Regions from separate parts of the Streptomyces sp. NPDC127068 genome, predicted to be linked through region 3. Evidence: riboswitches for the same ligand, from Rfam matches in the RefSeq annotation. Region 3 holds a riboswitch; each other region holds the start of a gene.
The links. A riboswitch is a leader RNA that binds a small molecule or an ion and turns the genes downstream of it on or off. The one in region 3 is predicted to bind cyclic di-AMP.
Positions count from the first base shown of each region.

Region 1: it holds a riboswitch for cyclic di-AMP, as region 3 does, so the genes downstream of both, ACFWIA_RS19675 (M23 family metallopeptidase) here and ACFWIA_RS22635 (C40 family peptidase) in region 3, are expected to answer to the same signal.
Region 2: it holds a riboswitch for cyclic di-AMP, as region 3 does, so the genes downstream of both, ACFWIA_RS00645 (transglycosylase family protein) here and ACFWIA_RS22635 (C40 family peptidase) in region 3, are expected to answer to the same signal.
Region 4: it holds a riboswitch for cyclic di-AMP, as region 3 does, so the genes downstream of both, ACFWIA_RS30370 (M23 family metallopeptidase) here and ACFWIA_RS22635 (C40 family peptidase) in region 3, are expected to answer to the same signal.

Region 1 is NZ_JBHXEN010000029.1:78,542-82,996, reverse strand. It holds gene ACFWIA_RS19685 (HPr family phosphocarrier protein) at 251-532, shown strand; gene ACFWIA_RS19680 (GntR family transcriptional regulator) at 741-1,436, opposite strand; gene ACFWIA_RS19675 (M23 family metallopeptidase) at 1,677-2,468, opposite strand; cyclic di-AMP (ydaO/yuaA leader) riboswitch at 2,481-2,643, opposite strand; gene ACFWIA_RS19670 (M16 family metallopeptidase) at 2,890-4,257, opposite strand; gene ACFWIA_RS19665 (M16 family metallopeptidase) at 4,281-4,455, opposite strand, start outside.
Region 2 is NZ_JBHXEN010000001.1:143,059-147,513, reverse strand. It holds gene ACFWIA_RS00655 (cytochrome P450) at 1-735, shown strand, start outside; gene ACFWIA_RS00650 (transglycosylase family protein) at 922-2,007, shown strand; cyclic di-AMP (ydaO/yuaA leader) riboswitch at 2,136-2,371, shown strand; gene ACFWIA_RS00645 (transglycosylase family protein) at 2,376-3,128, shown strand; gene eno (phosphopyruvate hydratase) at 3,524-4,455, shown strand, end outside.
Region 3 is NZ_JBHXEN010000036.1:79,020-83,474, reverse strand. It holds gene ACFWIA_RS22645 (ATP-dependent Clp protease proteolytic subunit) at 1-603, shown strand, start outside; gene ACFWIA_RS22640 (hypothetical protein) at 610-912, shown strand; cyclic di-AMP (ydaO/yuaA leader) riboswitch at 1,213-1,410, shown strand; gene ACFWIA_RS22635 (C40 family peptidase) at 1,415-1,888, shown strand; gene ACFWIA_RS22630 (DUF6328 family protein) at 2,021-2,605, shown strand; gene ACFWIA_RS22625 (ATP-binding protein) at 2,638-3,096, opposite strand; gene ACFWIA_RS22620 (helix-turn-helix domain-containing protein) at 3,386-4,243, shown strand; gene ACFWIA_RS22615 (DUF397 domain-containing protein) at 4,254-4,455, shown strand, end outside.
Region 4 is NZ_JBHXEN010000063.1:19,500-23,954, reverse strand. It holds gene ACFWIA_RS30375 (aldo/keto reductase) at 1-938, opposite strand, end outside; gene ACFWIA_RS30370 (M23 family metallopeptidase) at 1,201-2,307, opposite strand; cyclic di-AMP (ydaO/yuaA leader) riboswitch at 2,319-2,462, opposite strand; gene ACFWIA_RS30365 (PP2C family protein-serine/threonine phosphatase) at 2,760-3,950, opposite strand; tRNA gene ACFWIA_RS30360 (tRNA-Met) at 4,195-4,268, opposite strand.

The sequences.
Region 1 (4,455 bases), on a different contig from region 3:
GGCTGAGGTCACCGCGCACGGCAGGGCGGTGCTCCGACCGGGCGGCGGCGGGTCGGTGGGCGGTCCGGCGTCCGAGGGGCGGCGGGGAGCGGCGGTACCGGGCGGGAGGTACGGAATCGGCGGGGCGACCGACCGGGCGGTGTGGACACGCGTTCCGCCGGCCCTGGGGGTGAGGGCCGCTGCTGTGGGAGACTGGTCTAGACAACCGAACAGAGCCTTGCAACCTTGCGTACCCGAAGGGCAGCATCACATGGCTGAGCGCCGCGTCAACGTCGGTTGGGCCGAGGGTCTCCACGCCCGCCCCGCCTCCATCTTCGTCCGGGCGGCCTCGGCCACCGGCGTCCCCGTGACGATCGCCAAGGGCGACGCCGCCCCGGTCAACGCCGCCTCGATGCTGGCGGTCCTCGGGCTCGGTGCGCACGGTGGCGAGGAAGTCGTCCTCGCCTCCGAGGCGGAGGGCGCGGACGCGGCCCTGGACCGACTGGCCAAGCTGGTGGCCGAGGGCCTGGAGCAGCTTCCCGAAACGGTCTGACCGCGGTCCGCGCGCGGGTGTTCCGTCGAATTCGAGGGACACCCGCGAAACCAGTGAATGTCCGCGCCGCACATTCGGGGATGCATTCCCGAAATTCCCCGCGCGATCCCCGCTCGAAGTAAACGACACCACGGCACGACGCATTCCAGCGAATTCCTTCGCCAAGCGCGGCGCCAGTGATCGACGGTCACATCGTGGCGGCCCTTTGTTACGGGACGGCGCTTCCCGTGTTGACGGGATGTTTCGACGTCCCCGAGCGCCGGAGCGGCTCCGGGCGACGCGCGGCCTTGCGGCGGTGGGCCGCGATCCCGCGCTCCGTGTGCGCGGCCATCAGCACGCCGGCCCGCTCCGCGTCGCGCCGGGCCACCGCGTCGATGATCGCCCCGCGCTCCGTCCACTCCTCGGCGGGCCGCTGAGCGGGCTCGACCGTGTACATCCAGGCGGTCTTGTGCCGCACCTGGGTGAGCATGGCGATCAGCCCGTGGCTGGCGCAGGCCTGGATCAGCGTCTCGTGGAACCAGCTGCCCAGGGCACGCAGCTCGTCCCCGGTCCCGTTCCCCGCCCGCTCCTGCCCCAGGCGCACCAGTCCGCGCAGCACCTTCAGATGGGCGTCCGTGCGCCGTTCGGCCGCGCGGGACGCCCCCAGGGGCTCCAGCAGCCGTCGCACGTCGAGCAGGTCGGCCGCCTCCCGGTCGGTCGGCTCGGCGACACAGGCCCCCGCATGTCTACGGGTGACCACGAACCCCTCGGCCTCCAGCGTGCGCAACGCCTCGCGCACCGGGACGCGGGAGACTCCGTAGCGGCGGGCGAGCACGTCTTCGGTGAGTCGGCTCCCCCGCTCCAGTGCACCGCTGACGATGTCGTCCCGAATGGCCGTGCATACCGAATGGGCGGGAATGCGCATGGGGGGACCTCCGCTTCCGTGCCCGCGAAACGCGGTCGATCGACATTGATTCGGTGACTCTATTGCAGCTCGCCGGAATTTCCGACCGCTCTTCACCGTTCCCTGGAATTTCCGGACGATGGATTACCCGCCGGCGACCGGGTCACGGGGCGCTCGGCCGGTAGGGCGCCCGCGGTCCGGGAACGACGAAAGCCCCGGCCGGAGCCGGGGCTTTCGGTGGTGCCGTCCTTGGGGGGAGGCTCAGAGGGACACGCCGTGCGCGCGCAGGTAGGCGACGGGGTCGAGGTCGGAGCCGTACTCGGCGCTCGCCCGCGCCTCGAAGTGCAGGTGCGCCCCGGTCACGTTGCCGGTGGCACCCGCGAGGCCGATCTGCTGGCCCGCGGTGACCGACTGGCCCGCGGTGACGGCCACGGACGACAGGTGCGCGTACTGGGTGTAGGTGCCGTCGTGCATCTTGATGACGACGTTGTAGCCGTAGGCGCCGCCCCAGCCGGCCTCGACCACGGTGCCGTAGCCGACGGACTGGATCGGGGTGCCGGTGCCGGCGTGGAAGTCGATGCCGGTGTGGGTACCGGAGGACCAGATGCTGCCGCCCGCGCCGTAGGAGGTGGAGACGTGGCCACCGGCGACGGGGCTGACGTAGGTCGTCAGGCGCTTGCGCTCGGCCTCGCGGGCCGCCCGCTCCTCGGCCTCGCGCTCCTTCGCGGCCTCGGCCTCGGCCCGGCGCTTCTGCTCGGCGAGGCGCTGCTTGGTCTCCGCCTCGACGAGCTTCAGGGCGGCGGCCTCGTCGGCGGCGATCTGCTGCACCGCGGCCTGGGTGTCGATCTCGTCGGCGACGGCGTCCCCGATGGAGATCGTCTTGGTGAGACCCGTGTCCTCCAGGGCGGAGGGCTCGTCGACGGCCAGGGCGGGGGAGGCGAGGGTGCCGATGACACCGGTGGTGGTCAGCGTGGCGACGCCCGCGACGTTCGCGGTGGTGCGCGACATGCGCGTCGGACGACGGTGCTTCCCGGTGGCGCGGGTGAACGCCATGAAGTGGGTGGTCCTTTCCTTCCTTCTCGCCTACCGGGTTAGCTGACGGGTTCGGAGCAGGAAGGTCTCCTACGGACCCCCTCCGCGTGGCGACGGGCGTCCGATTCACCCCAGGGACGGTTGGGTCCCCGGCTCCCCAGGCTCGCGCCGTAGGGGGATTCGGCGATGACTGTCCGGTGCCGCGGCTGCGGCGTACCGCACGACGGGCAGTCGACCTGACGCTAAGCCGGAGATCTTTCCTACGACAAACGGATCGGCGGTTTTGTTGCGCACGCCACACCGCGGACCGCAACGTCCGGCGCTTTCGGGACATCCGGGCCCGGCGCCCGGGGGCGCCGCGCTGACGGTGCGTGAAACGCCGGCCGGACGCACGGAGGTGCCGTCCCGTCGGACGACGGAACGGCACCCACCGCGGTCGCTCCTAGCCGGAGACGACCGTGACCTCGCCGATGCCGAGCGCCTTCACCGGCTCCTCGATCTGCGTCGCGTCGCCGACCAGCACCGTCACCAGACGCTCCACCGGGAAGGCGTTCACGACGGCCGCCGTGGCCTCCACGGTGCCGGTGGCCGCGAGCCGCTGGTACAGCAGCCCCTGGTAGTCGTCCGGGAGTTCCTGCTCGACCTGGTCGGCGAGGGTGCCCGCGACAGCCCCGGCCGTCTCGTACTTCAGCGGGGCGACGCCCACCAGGTTCTGCACCGCGACGTCCCGTTCGGCGTCCGTCAGGCCCTCGCCGGCGAGCGTCCGCAGGACCTTCCACAGGTCCTCCAGCGCGGGCCCGGTCGACGCCGTGTCGACGGAACCGGAGATGCCGAGCAGCGCCGCGCCCGTGCCGTTCGCCGTCGACCGCAGCACCTGGGCGAAGGCCCGCACGCCGTACGTGTAGCCCTTCTCCTCGCGCAGCACGCGGTCCAGTCGCGAGGTGAGCGTGCCGCCCAGGCAGTAGGTGCCGAGGACCTGGGCCGGCCACACCCGGTCGTGCCGGTCGGCCCCGAGACGGCCGATCAGCACCTGGGTCTGGACCGCACCCGGCCGGTCCACGATGAAGACCCGGCCGCTGTCGTCGGCGGTCACCGGGGGCACCAGGCGCGGGGTCGCCGGACCGCCCGTCCAGGCCCCGAGGGTGTCCGCGAGGACCGCGTCGACGTCGACGCCGGTGAAGTCCCCCACGATGACGGCGGTCGCCGTGGCGGGCCGCACGTTCTTCTCGTAGAGGGCGCGCACGGCGGCCGAGTCGATCGCCGCGACGGTCTCCTCGGAGCCCTGGCGCGGGCGGGACATCCGGACGTCCGCGGGGAACAGCTGCTTGTACAGCTCCTTGGCCGCGCGCCGGCCGGGGTTGGCCGTCTCGTGCGGGATCTCGTCCAACCGGTTGCGGACCAGGCGCTCGATCTCGCTGTCGGCGAAGGCCGGCGCGCGCAGGGCGTCGGCGAGCAGCCCGAGGGCCTTCGGCAGCCGGGAGGCGGGCACTTCGAGGGAGATCCGGACACAGGGGTGGTCGGCGTGCGCGTCGAGGGTGGCGCCGCAGCGCTCCAGCTCGGCGGCGAACTCCTCGGCCGTGTGCTTGTCGGTGCCCTCGGAGAACGCCCGCGCCATGATGGTGGCGACTCCGTCGAGGCCGGCCGGCTCGACGTCCAGCGGGCTGTCCAGCAGCACCTCCACGGCGACGACCTGCTGTCCGGGGCGGTCGCAGCGCAGCACGGTCAGGCCGTTGCCCAGCGTCTGGCGGGTGGGCTCGGGGAAGGCCCAGGGGCGGGCGTCACCGGGCTGCGGCTGGGGGTGGAAGTCCATGGTCACGACTGGCTGGGCCTCGGTCACTTGGCCGCCTCCTCGTCTGCGTTCTCGTCGGCCCCGGCGTCGGCGGCACCGTCCGCGTCGGGCTCCGGGTGGTCCAGCGGCTCGTAGACGAGCACCGCGCGGTTGTCGGGCCGCAGTCGCGCCGCGGCGACCTCCCGGACCTCCTCCGCGGTGACGTCCAGGACCCGCTGG
Region 2 (4,455 bases), on a different contig from region 3:
GTCGCCCGCTCGGTGAAGAAGATGCGCGGCTATCTGGTGGAGCTGATCCACCGCAAGCGCGAGACCCTCGGCGCAGCGGGCGACGACGACCTGATCTCGGGTCTGATCCGCGCCTCGGACCACGGCGAGCACCTCACCGAGGGCGAAGCGGCGGCGATGGCGTTCATCCTGTTGTTCGCCGGCTTCGAGACCACCGTGAACCTCATCGGCAACGGCACCTTCGCCCTGCTCACCCACCCCGAGCAGCGGGCACTGCTCCAGCGGTCGCTGGCCGAGGAGGGGGAGGACTCCCCGCTGCTGGACACGGCGGTCGAGGAACTGTTGCGGTTCGACGGCCCGGTGGAGATGGCCACCTGGCGGTTCGCCACCGAACCGCTGCGCCTCGGCGGCCGGGACATCGAGCGGGGGGACCCGGTGCTGGTGGTGCTCGCGGCGGCGGACCGCGACCCGGAACGCTTCGACCGGCCCGACACCCTGGACCTGACCCGGCGCGACAATCCGCACCTCGGATACGGCCACGGAATCCACTACTGCCTCGGCGCGCCACTGGCCCGGTTGGAGGGTCGCGCCGCGCTGGTCACCCTGCTCCGCAGGCTCCCTGACCTGCAACTCGCCGCCGCTCCGGAGGAATTGCGGTGGCGCGGCGGCCTGATCATGCGGGGCCTGCGGACGTTGCCCGTGCGGTTCGCTCCGGCCGCCGTGACCAGCAGTGGTGACGTCAGATCAGTTCCGTGATGCCTGCGTGATCTGCGCTGCATTGACTTGTGACAGGCGTTCGACTCCGGCTACCTTCACGACGAATCGGCCGCCCCCAGCCGCCGTGTTCGGTCCTGCTGTCGTACGAAAGGCCACCGCATGCTCTCCGGGAACGGTCGTCATCGACGCCCCCGACAGGCCCCCCCTCTGGTCGTTGCGGCCGGGGTGACCAGCTCCGCGATCGTCCTTCCGCTGCTCGGTGCGAGCGGTGCGACCGCGGCGGAGGCAGCGACCTGGGACCGGCTCGCGGAGTGCGAGAGCGGCGGCGCGTGGAGCGCGAACGACGCCAACGGCTTCTACGGCGGTCTCCAGCTCACCCAGGAGGCGTGGGAGAAGCACGGCGGGCTCACCTACGCGGTCAGCCCCGACCAGGCCAGCCGGTCCCAGCAGATCACCGTGGGCGAGCGCATCCTGGCCGCGCAGGGACCCACCGCCTGGCCGGGGTGCGGCGAAGCCGTGGGCCTCGTCAAGGGCGGCCCGGCGGCGGCCGTGGACCCGGGCGTTCCGTCCAAGTCGGACAAGGGGAACAAGGGCAGCGCGGTCATCGACACCGCCCCGGGCGGGGTGGCCGCCGGCAAGTCGGACGGGTCCCGTTCCACCGCGGACCGGCCCGCGTCCCAGACCCCCCGACCGGCGGAGACGACGGAACCCGGTTCCTCGACCTCGCCGAGCGCTTCGGAGGACGCCTCCGGTTCCGCGGCTCCCTCCGACGGCGCCACCTCCCCCGGCGCCACGGGTTCTTCGGGACCCTCGGACTCCGCCGACCCCTCGGACTCGTCGAGTTCCTCCCCGTCGTCCGAGGCGTCCCCCGGGGAGTCCTCGTCGAGCGGCGACCCGGCAGACGGGACGCCCGGTACGGGCACTGGCAGCGAGTCGGCCGAGCCCGGCTCCTCGTCCCCCTCGTCAGGCGCCTCCGAGGCGGCTGCGGACGCTTCGACGACGGCGGAGGCGAAGGAGGGTTCGGGCCGTCACCGCGGCGCCCCGGCGGCCGAGGAGGCCGCCGCCTCCCGGGAGGGCGACACCGCGGCGGAGCACGCCTCGCGCAGCAGTGCATCCCGTGACGAACTGGACAAGTCGTACACGGTGCAGTCCGGTGACAACCTGTCGGCGATCGCCGACTCCCAGGGTGTCGAAGGGGGTTGGTCGACCCTCTACGACGGCAACAAGGGCACGGTCGGAACGGACCCCGACCTCATCCTCCCTGGCCAGAGCCTTGACCTGGCGCCCGAAGCCACCGAAAAGAAGCAGTAGTTCGCTCCTTAATGTCCGTTTTGAGGTGTGGGGCGGAAGTGAGACATGGGTCTCATCGACCCGGCTGAGCTTTGAGTTTCGGCCCGCCCCATGCCTACGGTCATGGCCGTTCGCCAATGCGGGCACCGACCTCCGTCACGCCGAATCCTGCCGACGGAAGTTCGGGAAACTCGACGCGTGAAGCGCCGTGGGCAGGAGCGGGGGACCCAAGGTAAGCGCCGGACGGGGTCGTTCGGGGAGTCGACGAGACTCCCCGGGAGACGACCGGACGGCTAGGGGTGGAGCCGCGCGCTGGACGCGCGGCCGGGCACTCACTCGGCCCGAACCCGACAGCTCACCTCGTATGGCGTCGGTGAGGGGATGTCTTCATGCTGCTTTCCGGCAAGGGCAAGCACCGCAAGCCCAGCAAGGCCACTCGTATCGTCACCCTCGCGGGGGTCACCGGAGCGGCCGTCGCCGCCCCGCTGCTGACGGCGACCAGTGCGTCCGCCGCCACCGCCGCCGAGTGGGACCGCGTCGCCCAGTGCGAGTCGGGCGGCAACTGGTCCATCAACACCGGCAACGGTTACTACGGCGGCCTCCAGTTCTCCGCCTCCACCTGGGCCGCCTTCGGCGGAACCAAGTACGCGCCCTCCGCGAACCTGGCCACCAAGGCCCAGCAGATCGAGATAGCCGAGAAGGTCCTCGCCGGCCAGGGCAAGGGTGCCTGGCCGAGCTGTGGCGTCGGCCTCTCCAGCGCCCCCTACGGTGGCGGCGCCGCCGAGCAGCCGAAGCCGCAGACCCAGCAGCCGCAGCAGAGCGCCCCCGTGCAGCAGGCCCAGCCGAAGCAGCAGCAGCCGCAGCAGACCGAGCAGCGCGCCTCCCGCGCCGAGGACCGCGCCCCGGCCGCCCCGGCGCAGCCCGCCAAGCCGGCCGCGCCGACCAAGACGGTCGAGACCCCGACCGGCAAGAAGGTCGCGAAGGGCGACGGCGAGTACAAGGTCGTCAGCGGCGACTCGCTCAGCGCCATCGCCGAGGCCGAGGGCGTCAAGGGCGGCTGGCAGAAGCTGTACGAGCTGAACGACGACATCGTCGACGACGCCGACTTCATCTACCCGGGCCAGCAGCTCCACCTCTCCTGACCCCCGCTGAACCGGTGGTCACCGCCGGGCCCGACGGGCCCCACGGGACCACTCCCGGCTCCGGCCCGCCCCGGCCGTGAGCCGCACACCCGGTCCCGGGCCGCGCCCCGGCCCGGCCGGGAACCCGTCCCCTCGGGTCAGTCCGCCCCGGTGCGCCGCCCCCGTGCACCGGGGCGGCGGTGCGTCCCCGGCCGGCCGGGGACGCGTTGCGCCCCGAACGCGTCGGGGCTCAGGTGTAGCACCCCGAGCACATTTGTTTGCCGACGGAACAATTTGGTTTCCGTTTGTCCACGAGCCGGGTGGCCGGGTGGCCGAAGCCCCGGGGGCCGTTAGGCTCAGGGGCGGCGGGGCCACCGGCCCCGCATCACTGCGTCACATCCCAGAAGGAGATGCTCGTGCCGTCCATCGACGTCGTCGTAGCCCGGGAAATCCTGGACTCCCGAGGCAATCCCACGGTCGAGGTCGAGGTGGGCCTCGATGACGGCAGCACCGGCCGTGCCGCCGTACCGTCCGGCGCCTCCACGGGTGCCTTCGAGGCCCTGGAGCTGCGTGACGGTGACGCCAACCGCTACGGCGGCAAGGGCGTAGAGAAGGCCGTCCTCGCGGTCATCGAGCAGATCGGCCCGGAGCTCGTCGGTTACGACGCCACCGAGCAGCGCCTGATCGACCAGGCCATGTTCGACCTGGACGCCACCCCGGACAAGTCCTCGCTCGGCGCCAACGCCATCCTCGGCGTCTCGCTCGCCGTCGCGCACGCCGCCTCCGAGGCCAGCGACCTGCCGCTGTTCCGCTACCTGGGCGGCCCCAACGCGCACCTCCTGCCGGTGCCGATGATGAACATCCTGAACGGCGGCTCGCACGCCGACTCCAACGTGGACATCCAGGAGTTCATGATCGCGCCGATCGGCGCCGAGTCCTTCTCCGAGGCCCTGCGCTGGGGCACCGAGGTCTACCACACCCTCAAGAAGGTCCTGAAGTCGAAGGGCCTCGCCACCGGCCTCGGCGACGAGGGCGGCTTCGCCCCGAACCTCGGCTCCAACCGCGAGGCCCTGGACCTGATCCTCGAAGCGATCAAGGAAGCCGGTTACGTCCCCGGCCAGCAGGTCGCCCTGGCGCTCGACGTCGCCGCCTCTGAGTTTTACAAGGACGGCGTGTACCTCTTCGAGGGCAAGGAGCGCACCGCCGCCGAGATGACGGACTACTACGCCGAGCTCGTCGACGCGTACCCCCTCGTCTCCATCGAGGACCCGCTGTTCGAGGACGACTGGGCGGGCTGGAACGGCATCACCGCGCGCCTCGGCGACCGGGTGCAGCTGGTCGGCGACGA
Region 3 (4,455 bases):
CGGTTCACCGAGCGGACCTCCTGGGGCCCGCGCACGCTCGACCCGTACGGCAAGCTGCTGGACGAGCGGATCGTGATGCTGGGCACCCCCATCGACGACACCGCGGCGAACGACGTGACGGCCCAACTGATGCACCTGGAACACGCGGCGCCCGACCGGGACATCTCGCTGTACCTCAACTCGCCCGGCGGCTCGTTCACGGCCATGACCGCGATCTACGACACGATGCGCTTCCTCAGCTGCGACGTGGAGACGATCTGCCTGGGACAGGCCGCGTCCGCAGCGGCCGTCCTCCTGGCGGCGGGCACGCCGGGCAAGCGACTCGCCCTGCCCGGGGCACGGGTGATGATCCATCAGCCCTCGCTCGCCGAACCCGTCCAGGGCCGGGCCGACGACCTGGCGGCCCGGGCCGGTGAGCTCCAGCGCACCCGCGACCTGCTGGAGGAGCTGCTGACCCGGCACACCGGGCAGCCGCGCGAGCGGGTGGCCGCGGACATCGAGCGCGACCTGTTCCTCGACGCGCCCCGGGCCCTGGAGTACGGACTCGTCGACCGGATCGTGGCGAGCCGCAAGGGCACCCCCGCGACCCGGGCCACCCGGTAGGCGACGGTGCTTCCCGACCTGCCCCCGCTGCCGGCGCTGACCCGCGCCGAAGGGGAACTCATCGACCGGTACCTGGAGGCCGTGGACCTGCTCGGCCGGATCAATCCCGCGCGCGCCGACGACACCTATCGAGGCCTGCGCGCCGCGCAGGCGCTCGTCGGCAAGGCCGTGGAGCTGCGGGACGCGCTGGCGCTGATGCACCAGCGCGGCGAGAGCCAGGTGCACGCCGACACGCTGGCCCGTGCGCTGCGCACCCTGGACGGCGTACGACGGGCGGCGCGCGTCGGGGTGCCACCGGACGGCAACTGACCCGGCGTCCGAGAGTCACCCGAAACGGCCCGGACGAGGTACCCCCGATCAGCGTATTAAAGGGTAGACATTCAAGGGGTTCCGACTTGCTTCATATGTCTACCCGATCCTTAGCAAACGACGTTTCACCGCTGGTACAGACGTCGTCCGATGTCCGCGGCTGCGCCCGCTCGGAGGACTGTCCACCTGAACGGGTCAGGGGTGAGGAGACTCACAAACCAGCGGTAACGTTCGGTTTTTCCGGTGTTCATGCGTGAAGATCCCTTCCGACGACAAGCCCCCGCCACAGCGGCGGGGCGGTCCGGGCGGACGCCGAGTCCTGCCGCCGCCCGGACGCCAGGTCGACAGGAGTGGATCGGCAGGAGTGGAGGACCCGAGCAAGACGGGCCGCCGGAGAGATCCGGGCGGGCCCTTGGGGTGAAGCCGCGTGAGCGGCCGGGCATCTTCGCCTGCCCGAACCCGACAGGTCATCCTTCACAGGCGGCTGACGAAGGGTTGCGCAATGACTGCGCTCAATCGTGTCCCGTCGCTGCTGACCAGGGCCGGAACGGCCTCGGCTCTGACGCTCGTCGCCGTAGGCGGCGGCATAGTGGCTCCCGGCGCCGCCTCAGAGGCGACCGCCGCGACGTCCGCGACCAAGGCACTCAAGGTGGCCGCCTCGAAGAAGGGCGCTCCCTACCGGTACGGCGCGACCGGGCCGAGCAGATTCGACTGCTCCGGACTCACGCTGTACTCGTACAAGAAGGCGGGCAAGAACCTGCCCCGTACGGCTGCGGGCCAGTACAACAAGACCAAGCGCGTGAAGGCGAGCAACCGTAGCAAGGGAGACCTGGTCTTCTTCTACTCGGGCAGCAACGTCTACCACGTCGGCATCTACGCCGGCGGCGGCAAGATGTGGCACTCCCCGAAAACCGGCGACGTGGTACGGCTCACGAAGATCTGGACCAAGAGCGTCAAGTACGGACGGGTGCGGTGAGCGATGCGACGAACTGAGCGGGGCGCACGGGGACCCGTGTGCTGACCGTCTGACGGGGTGGGGAACGGGGCGTGTGCGTTCCCCACCCTTTCGGTCCCCGCTGAAGCAGCCCGGACCGGTTACCCATGACACATGACTGATGAGCGGTCCGAGCGTCCCCTCGCGGAGAGCTCGATGCAGCGGGCCAACCGGAACTTCGGGGAACTCCTCCAGGAACTCCGCGTCACCCAGACCGGTGTGCAGATCCTCTTCGCCTTCCTGCTGACCCTCGCGTTCACGCCCCGCTTCCCGTCACTCGACCTCGTGCAGCGCAGTACGTACGTGGTCTCCCTGTGCCTGGCGATCCTCGCCGCGGCCCTGTTCACGGCCCCCGCGGCGATCCACCGCTACCTGTTCCGACGGGGTGCCAAGCCCGACATCGTGTGGGTGTCGTCCCGGCTGACCGAACTCGGGCTCGGGGCGCTGTCCCTGGCGCTCACCGGATCGGTGCTGCTCGCGGTGGACGTGGCCGTGGGCCGGGCCGGGGGCGTCGCCGCCGCCGTGGGCACCCTGGCGGTGTGCGCGGGACTGTGGGTCGTCCTGCCCTGGCAGGTGCTGCGGCGCCTGAACCGCCGCTCGGCCGCACGGGCCTCCTGGGCGGGCGAAGGACGGAATCCGGACGGGACCCCGGGGGCACGGCGGGGAAGTCCGGGACGGCGCGGTGACGGCCCGCCCTGACCGGTTCTCGTCGTTCCGCACGCCCCCGCGCCTCAGCGCTGGGCGGGACGGTCAGCGCTGGGCGAGCGCCACCACCGCTGCACGGGCAGGGCGATCCACACCGTCTTGCCGCCCTCGGGGGTGGGACTGACCGACAGCCGCCCCCCGTGCTCGACGGTGAGCGAGCGGATGATGGCCATGCCACGGCCGTTGTCCTGCTGAACGGCCGCCGGGAGGCGCTGGGGATGGCGCGGGTGGCTGTCGGTGACCCCGACGCGCAGCTGCTCGTCCCTGAGCAGTTCCACGTCGACGGTGAACGTGGGCGACTGACCGAGGGTGTGCTGGATCGCGTTGGTCGCCAGCTCCGACACGATCAGCCGGACCGTGTCGGTCACCCCCGCATCGGCGGGGATGCCCCAGTCCGCGAGGACGTCACTCACGTAGGCACGCGCGACGGGGACCGAGGCGGGCTCGCTCGGCAGGGTTACGGATGCTTCCTGATGATCTGCCATGGCGACGTCGTCCCTTTCCCACCGGGACCGGACTCCGGCGTGAGGCGGATGGTTCGCGGACGGTCCCGGACTGGTGCTGCGGCCAGCCTGCCATCTGCGCGCCGGTCACGGGGGCCGATCCACGAGGATGTGCATATATCTGTCGCTCGAAGCGGTGAACTCTTCCGCGCCGGCCAGCGAGTCCGGCAGTACGCCCCCTCGCTACCTCCGCACGCCGCTCGCGCCCCCGCGGTCGCCGCATCCTCTACCGTCTGGCGGTGGACCACCCACCGGCCGGAAGGAGTCGGCCATGCAGCACCGCCCCGCCGTACGCCGCCGCAAGCTCGGCTCCGAGCTGCGCCGGCTGCGCGTCCACGCGGACCTCACCAGCGGGGAGGCCGCGCGACGAGCGGGCTGGAACCAGTCGAAGGTGAGCCGGATCGAAACCGCGCGCAGCGGGGTCAAGGCCGATGACGTGCGGCTCCTCCTCGACCTCTACCAGGTCGACGACGAGTCGCTGCGGGACCTGCTCGTCGCGCTCGCCGAACCGGACGGCGCGTCCGGTCACCGCTGGTGGCACGACTACCGGCAGCTGCTGCCGCCCGCCTACCGGGACTTCATCTGTCTGGAGGAGCAGGCGAACCGGGTGCGCACCCTGGAGACCGTGGTGGTGCCGGGACTGCTCCAGACCCCCGGCTACGCACGGGCGGTGACCCGGGCCTCGGTGGTGGGCCTGCCGGAGGCTGAGGTCGAGCGGCTGGTGGAAGTGCGGCTCGCCCGGCAGGAGGTGCTGCGCCGCGCGGCGCCGCCCCGACTCGAAGCCGTCCTGGACGAGGCGGTGCTGCGGCGTCCGGTCGGCGGGGCCGCCGTGCTGGCGGGGCAACTCGACCACCTGGTCGAGACGGCGCGCCGCGGGCTGGTGCGGCTGCGCGTGGTGCCGTTCTCGGCCGGCGAACACATCGGGCTCACCGGCCCCTTCGTCCTGTTCTCCTTTCCGAAAACCGACGATCTGGATGTGGTCGTTCTCGATGACCTCACGAGTAGCCTCTACCTGGAGGGAAAACCTGAGGTGAAGGCCTATCTCGACGCCTTCACCTCAGTGGAGGAACAGGCCCTTTCTCCCGAAGACTCCCTGGACTTCATCGCGGGGGTCCGTCACGGCGCGTGAAGGAGGAACCATGTCCGACCGGTCGCGGCCGTTTCCCTGTCGCACCACCTCACTGATCGACAGCACCTCACTGGGCGACGTCCACTGGCGACGCAGCAGCCGGAGCACGGGGATGAACAACTGCATCGAAACGGCCCGGCCCGCCGGGGGCCCGGCCGCCGGGCGGCTCGCCCTGCGCGACTCGAAGGCCCCCCGGGGACCGGTGCTGCTCT
Region 4 (4,455 bases), on a different contig from region 3:
GACGCCTCCGTCAGCAGCGAGAGTTCCGCGTCCGTCAGCTCCAGGTCGGCCATCGCGAGGAGGGCGGTGAGCTGTTCGGGGGTGCGGGCGCTGGCCAGCGGGGCGGCGATGGTCGGGCGGGAGGCCAGCCAGGCGAGAGCGATGGTGGCGAGCTCGGCGCCGCGGTCGCGGGCGACCGTGTCGAGGGCGGCGAGCACCCGCTGACCGCGCACGGTCGTCAGATGGGCGCCCGCCGAACCGGACCGCGCGCTGTCGATGCTCGCTCCGGGCCGGTACTTGCCGGTGAGGAAGCCGGAGGCGAGGGCGAAGTAGGGCACGGACGCGAGCCCGTTGCGGGAGGCCACCTGCTGGAGACCGCCCTCGTAGGTGTCCCGGGAGACGAGGTTGTACTCGGGCTGGAGGACGGCGTACCGGGCCAGGCCCTCGCGGTCGGAGAAGTCGAGGGACTCCTGGAGCCGTTCGGGAGTCAGGTTGGACGCGGCGACGGTCCGCACCTTGCCCGCGGTGACCAACTCGTCCAGGGCGGTGACGATGTCCTCGACCGGGACGGAGACGTCGTCGAAGTGCGTGTAGTAGACGTCGATGTAGTCGGTGCCCAGCCGGGTGAGGGACGCTTCCGCGGCGGCCTTGATGGTGGTGGGCGACAGGCCCTTGTAGGCGGGGTGGGCGCCGACCTTGGTGGCGACGACGACCTCGGCGCGGTTGCCGCGCGCGGCCATCCAGCGGCCGATGAGGGACTCGGACTCGCCGCCCTGGTTGCCGTCCGCCCAGACGGAGTAGGAGTCGGCGGTGTCGACGAAGTTGCCGCCGGCGCCCGCGTAGGCGTCGAGGACGGCGAAGGTCTGGGAGGTGTCCGCGGTCCAGCCGAAGACGTTGCCGCCGAGGGCGAGCGGGAAGACATCGATACCGGACGGGCCCAACGGGCGCAGAGTGGTCATGGCCCCAGTCAACACCGTGCCCCCCGCGGCCCCTTCCCGGGGACCGGCGGCCCTGACGTCGGAGGGTGAACGCCAGGACCGTCGGCACCCGGACGTGGGGGATGACCCGTCTCAGGTCCGGGCGCCGCGCAGGACACGAGCGGTGCCCGGCCCTCGTGGGGGACGGGGGTACGGGGTGTGCGGGCGGGGTGCGCCGGAGCGCCGGAGCTTCGTACGGCGCCGCCCGGCCCGCGTCACCGCGGCCCGCCCGTCGACCGGTCGACTAGAGGCTGAGGCCCTTGCCGCGCAGGTAGGCGGCCGGGTCGATGCCCGCGCTGCCGCCGCCGGGGTGGACCTCCAGGTGGAGGTGGGCACCGGTGACGTTGCCGGTGCCGCCGACGCGGCCGATGACCTCGCCGGTGGAGACCTTCTGACCGACGCTCACACCGATCGACGACTGGTGGGCGTACCAGAGTTCGGTGCCGTCGTTGAGGGTGAGGACGGTGCGGTATCCGTACGAACCGGACCAGCCGGCCTCGGTGATGGTGCCGCTGCCGATGGCCTTCAGCGGGGTGCCGGTCGGGGCGGCGAAGTCGAGGCCCGTGTGGGAGCCGGAGGACCACATCGCGCCGGACTGCCCGTAGGTCGAGGTCAGCGTGTACGAGGAGAGCGGGAGGGAGAAGCTCTTGGCGAGCTTGGCGATGCGTTCCCGCTCGGCCTTGGCCTTCGCCGCGGCAGCCGCCTTCGCGCGCTCGGCCTCCTTCTTCTTCCGCTCCTCTTCCTTCTTGGCCTTCGCCTCGGCTTCCTTCTTGGCCTTGGCCTTCGCCTCGGCGGCGGCGGCGTCCTTGGTGGCCTTCTCCGCGGCGGCCTTCTCGGCGGCGGCGCGGGTGGCGCTCTCGGCCTGGTCCTGCTGCTGTTCGGCCTGCTGCATGATGCGGGCGCGCAGGGCCTCGCCGGCGTCGGTGGCGCCCTCGGCGGTGTCGGCGCTGGTGACGCCGGCGCCGGTGAGCGGGGCGACGGCGGGTGCGGCGGCCTGGGTGGCGGTGTCCGCGGAGGAGTCGCCGGGCATGATCGAGCCGATGTCGGGCATCGATATCTTCACGGCCGGCTTGCCGCCCTGCGCGGTGGCGATGCCGCCCGCGCCGACCGCGGCGATGACGCCGACGCCGAGGACGGTGGAGCTGCGGGCGAGTCCGCCGCGCTGCTTGGCGACGCGGTGCCGACCGCGCACGGGTCGGACGGTGTCGGCGGTCGGGTTCCAGACCTCGCGGGTCTCGCCCTCGGTCACATCGGGTCCGTAGACCCGGCCGTAGGGGGAGGTGGAGGGGGCCCCGTCCTCGGCCGATTTCGGCACGTAGGGAGCTTCGGGGGCAGGCCGATTGGACGCCACTGAGGCGTACTCCTTTCCTTCCTTCTCGCCTACCGGGTTAGCTGACGGGTTCGGAGCAGGAAGGTCTCCTACGGGCGTCCTTGAGAAGAGGCTGCCCGATTCACCCCATGGTGGTGGTTCCCCGGTTCCCTTGCGGGATTCGGCGCGTGCGCACGGAGCCGACTCTGGTGACGGCTGGGACGACCGCGCTGCGTTATCGAACGTTAATAGACCCGGGGGCCGGATTCCAAGCGCTTCCAGTTGATCGTTCCCGCCGATGGCAGGGACTTATCGGGGCACGGGCGGGCGGAACAGGGCGAGTTGACAGTTGGACAATATTCCCCGGAGCAGAGAACTTTCTCTGACGGTGGCTCAGTTGTTATCGACGGGGAGGGGTCCGTCACGGGGTGTGAGTGGGCGCCTCCGGCGGGGTGACGACGTGACGGAAGTGGCGGAAGTGGCGTGCCGGGTGTTCAGGGCCGGCGGACCGCGAGCAGGGCCAGGTCGTCCTCCGAGCCGCCCTCCGTGTGCCAGGCGACCTCGTTGATGACGACGGCGAGCAGGGCGTTCGGGTCGGAGAAGGTCCGGCCGCGCAACCGCGCCACCGGGTCGTAGAACTCACCGTGCACGTCCCGCGCTTCGGAGAGCCCGTCGGTGTAGCCGAGCAGGGTCGTGCCGGGAGGGAAGGGCGCCTCGTCGCACCGGTCGGGCCACACCCCGAGGTCGGCCATGCCCAGCGGCAGCGCCGGGCGGCGCGGGTCCAGGACGGTCAGAGCGCCGTCCGGGGCCAGCAGCAGCGGCGGCGGGTGCCCCCGGTTGAGGACCCGTACGACGTCCTGCCCGTGCGGGAGTTCGGCGAGTACGGCGGTGGTGAACCCCTCGAAGTCGTCGACCCCGCGCCGGCGGGTCCCCTCCCGGGCCAGGGCGCGTTCCAGCCGTCGGGCCACGGCCTCCAGGGTCGCCTCCTGCTCGGCGGCCTCCCGGAACGCGCCGATGAGCACCGCGACCGCGGAGACCGCGGTGATCCCCTTGCCCCGTACGTCACCGACCACCAGCCGGACCCCGTGCGGGGTGTCCTGCACGGCGTACAGGTCGCCCCCGATGGACGCGTCGGCCTGTGCGGCCTCGTAGCGGGCGGCGACGTCGAGGCCGCCGATCCGGTCGGCGGGCTCCGGCAGCACGGCGCGCTGGGCGGCTTCCGCGATCTCCCGTGCCGAGGCGAGCCGGGCGTTGCTGCGCCGGGCGAGGCCGTTGATGACGACGGCGAGCACGGACACCGTCACGATGGTCGCGAGGTCGGTGATGGCGTCGGCCCGCGCCAGGCCGCCGTCCGCGGACCGCTCGCCCAGCGCGGCGGCGCAGGCCATCAGCCCGACGGCCACGGTCCCGCGGCGGCCGTAGAAGGGCGCGGCGGCCAGCGGTGCGGCGGCGAAGAGGGGGGAAGCGGTGAGGTGCAGCGGGGTGAGCTCGTCGTAGAACAGTCCGATGACGATCAGCAGGACGGGCAGCACCCGAACGAACCAGCTGCCGCGGCGGGTGGAGCGCCGGTGCCGGCCCGTACCGGGCGCCGCCCCCGGCACGGGGTCGGGGCCCCTCTCCGGTACGGGGTCGGGGGCCGGGTCCGGTACGAGGCCGGGCGCCGTCTCCGCTACGGGACCGGGCACCGGGTCGGGCACCGGGTCGGGGGACCCGGCACCGTCGGTCGGCTCGCCTCCGTGGCCCACGTACCGTCTCCCGCCGCCTCCGTGCCCGTCACCGCCCGCCGCCCCCAGGCTTGCCCCACCGGGGACGCGCAGCGAGCCGTACGGGCCGTACGGGTGAACGCGGACGACCGGCAGCGGTCACCCAGACCTCACCCGGACGCACCGAAGGCCCGGAAGCACTGGGCTTCCGGGCCTTCGGCCTGAGTAGCGGGGACAGGATTTGAACCTGCGACCTCTGGGTTATGAGCCCAGCGAGCTACCGAGCTGCTCCACCCCGCGTCGGTAAACCCGACTCTACACCACTCGGGCGCCCGGACCACCATCCGTTTCCGCAGGCAGCGGCCCGGACGTCGCTCCCCGCCCCGCCGCCGGCAGTACGGACGGGTGCCCGGTCCGGACGCGTACGGAACGGGGGTGCGCCGGACGGGGTACGTCAACCGTGCCGCCCCCGCCCCTGCCCGGTTCG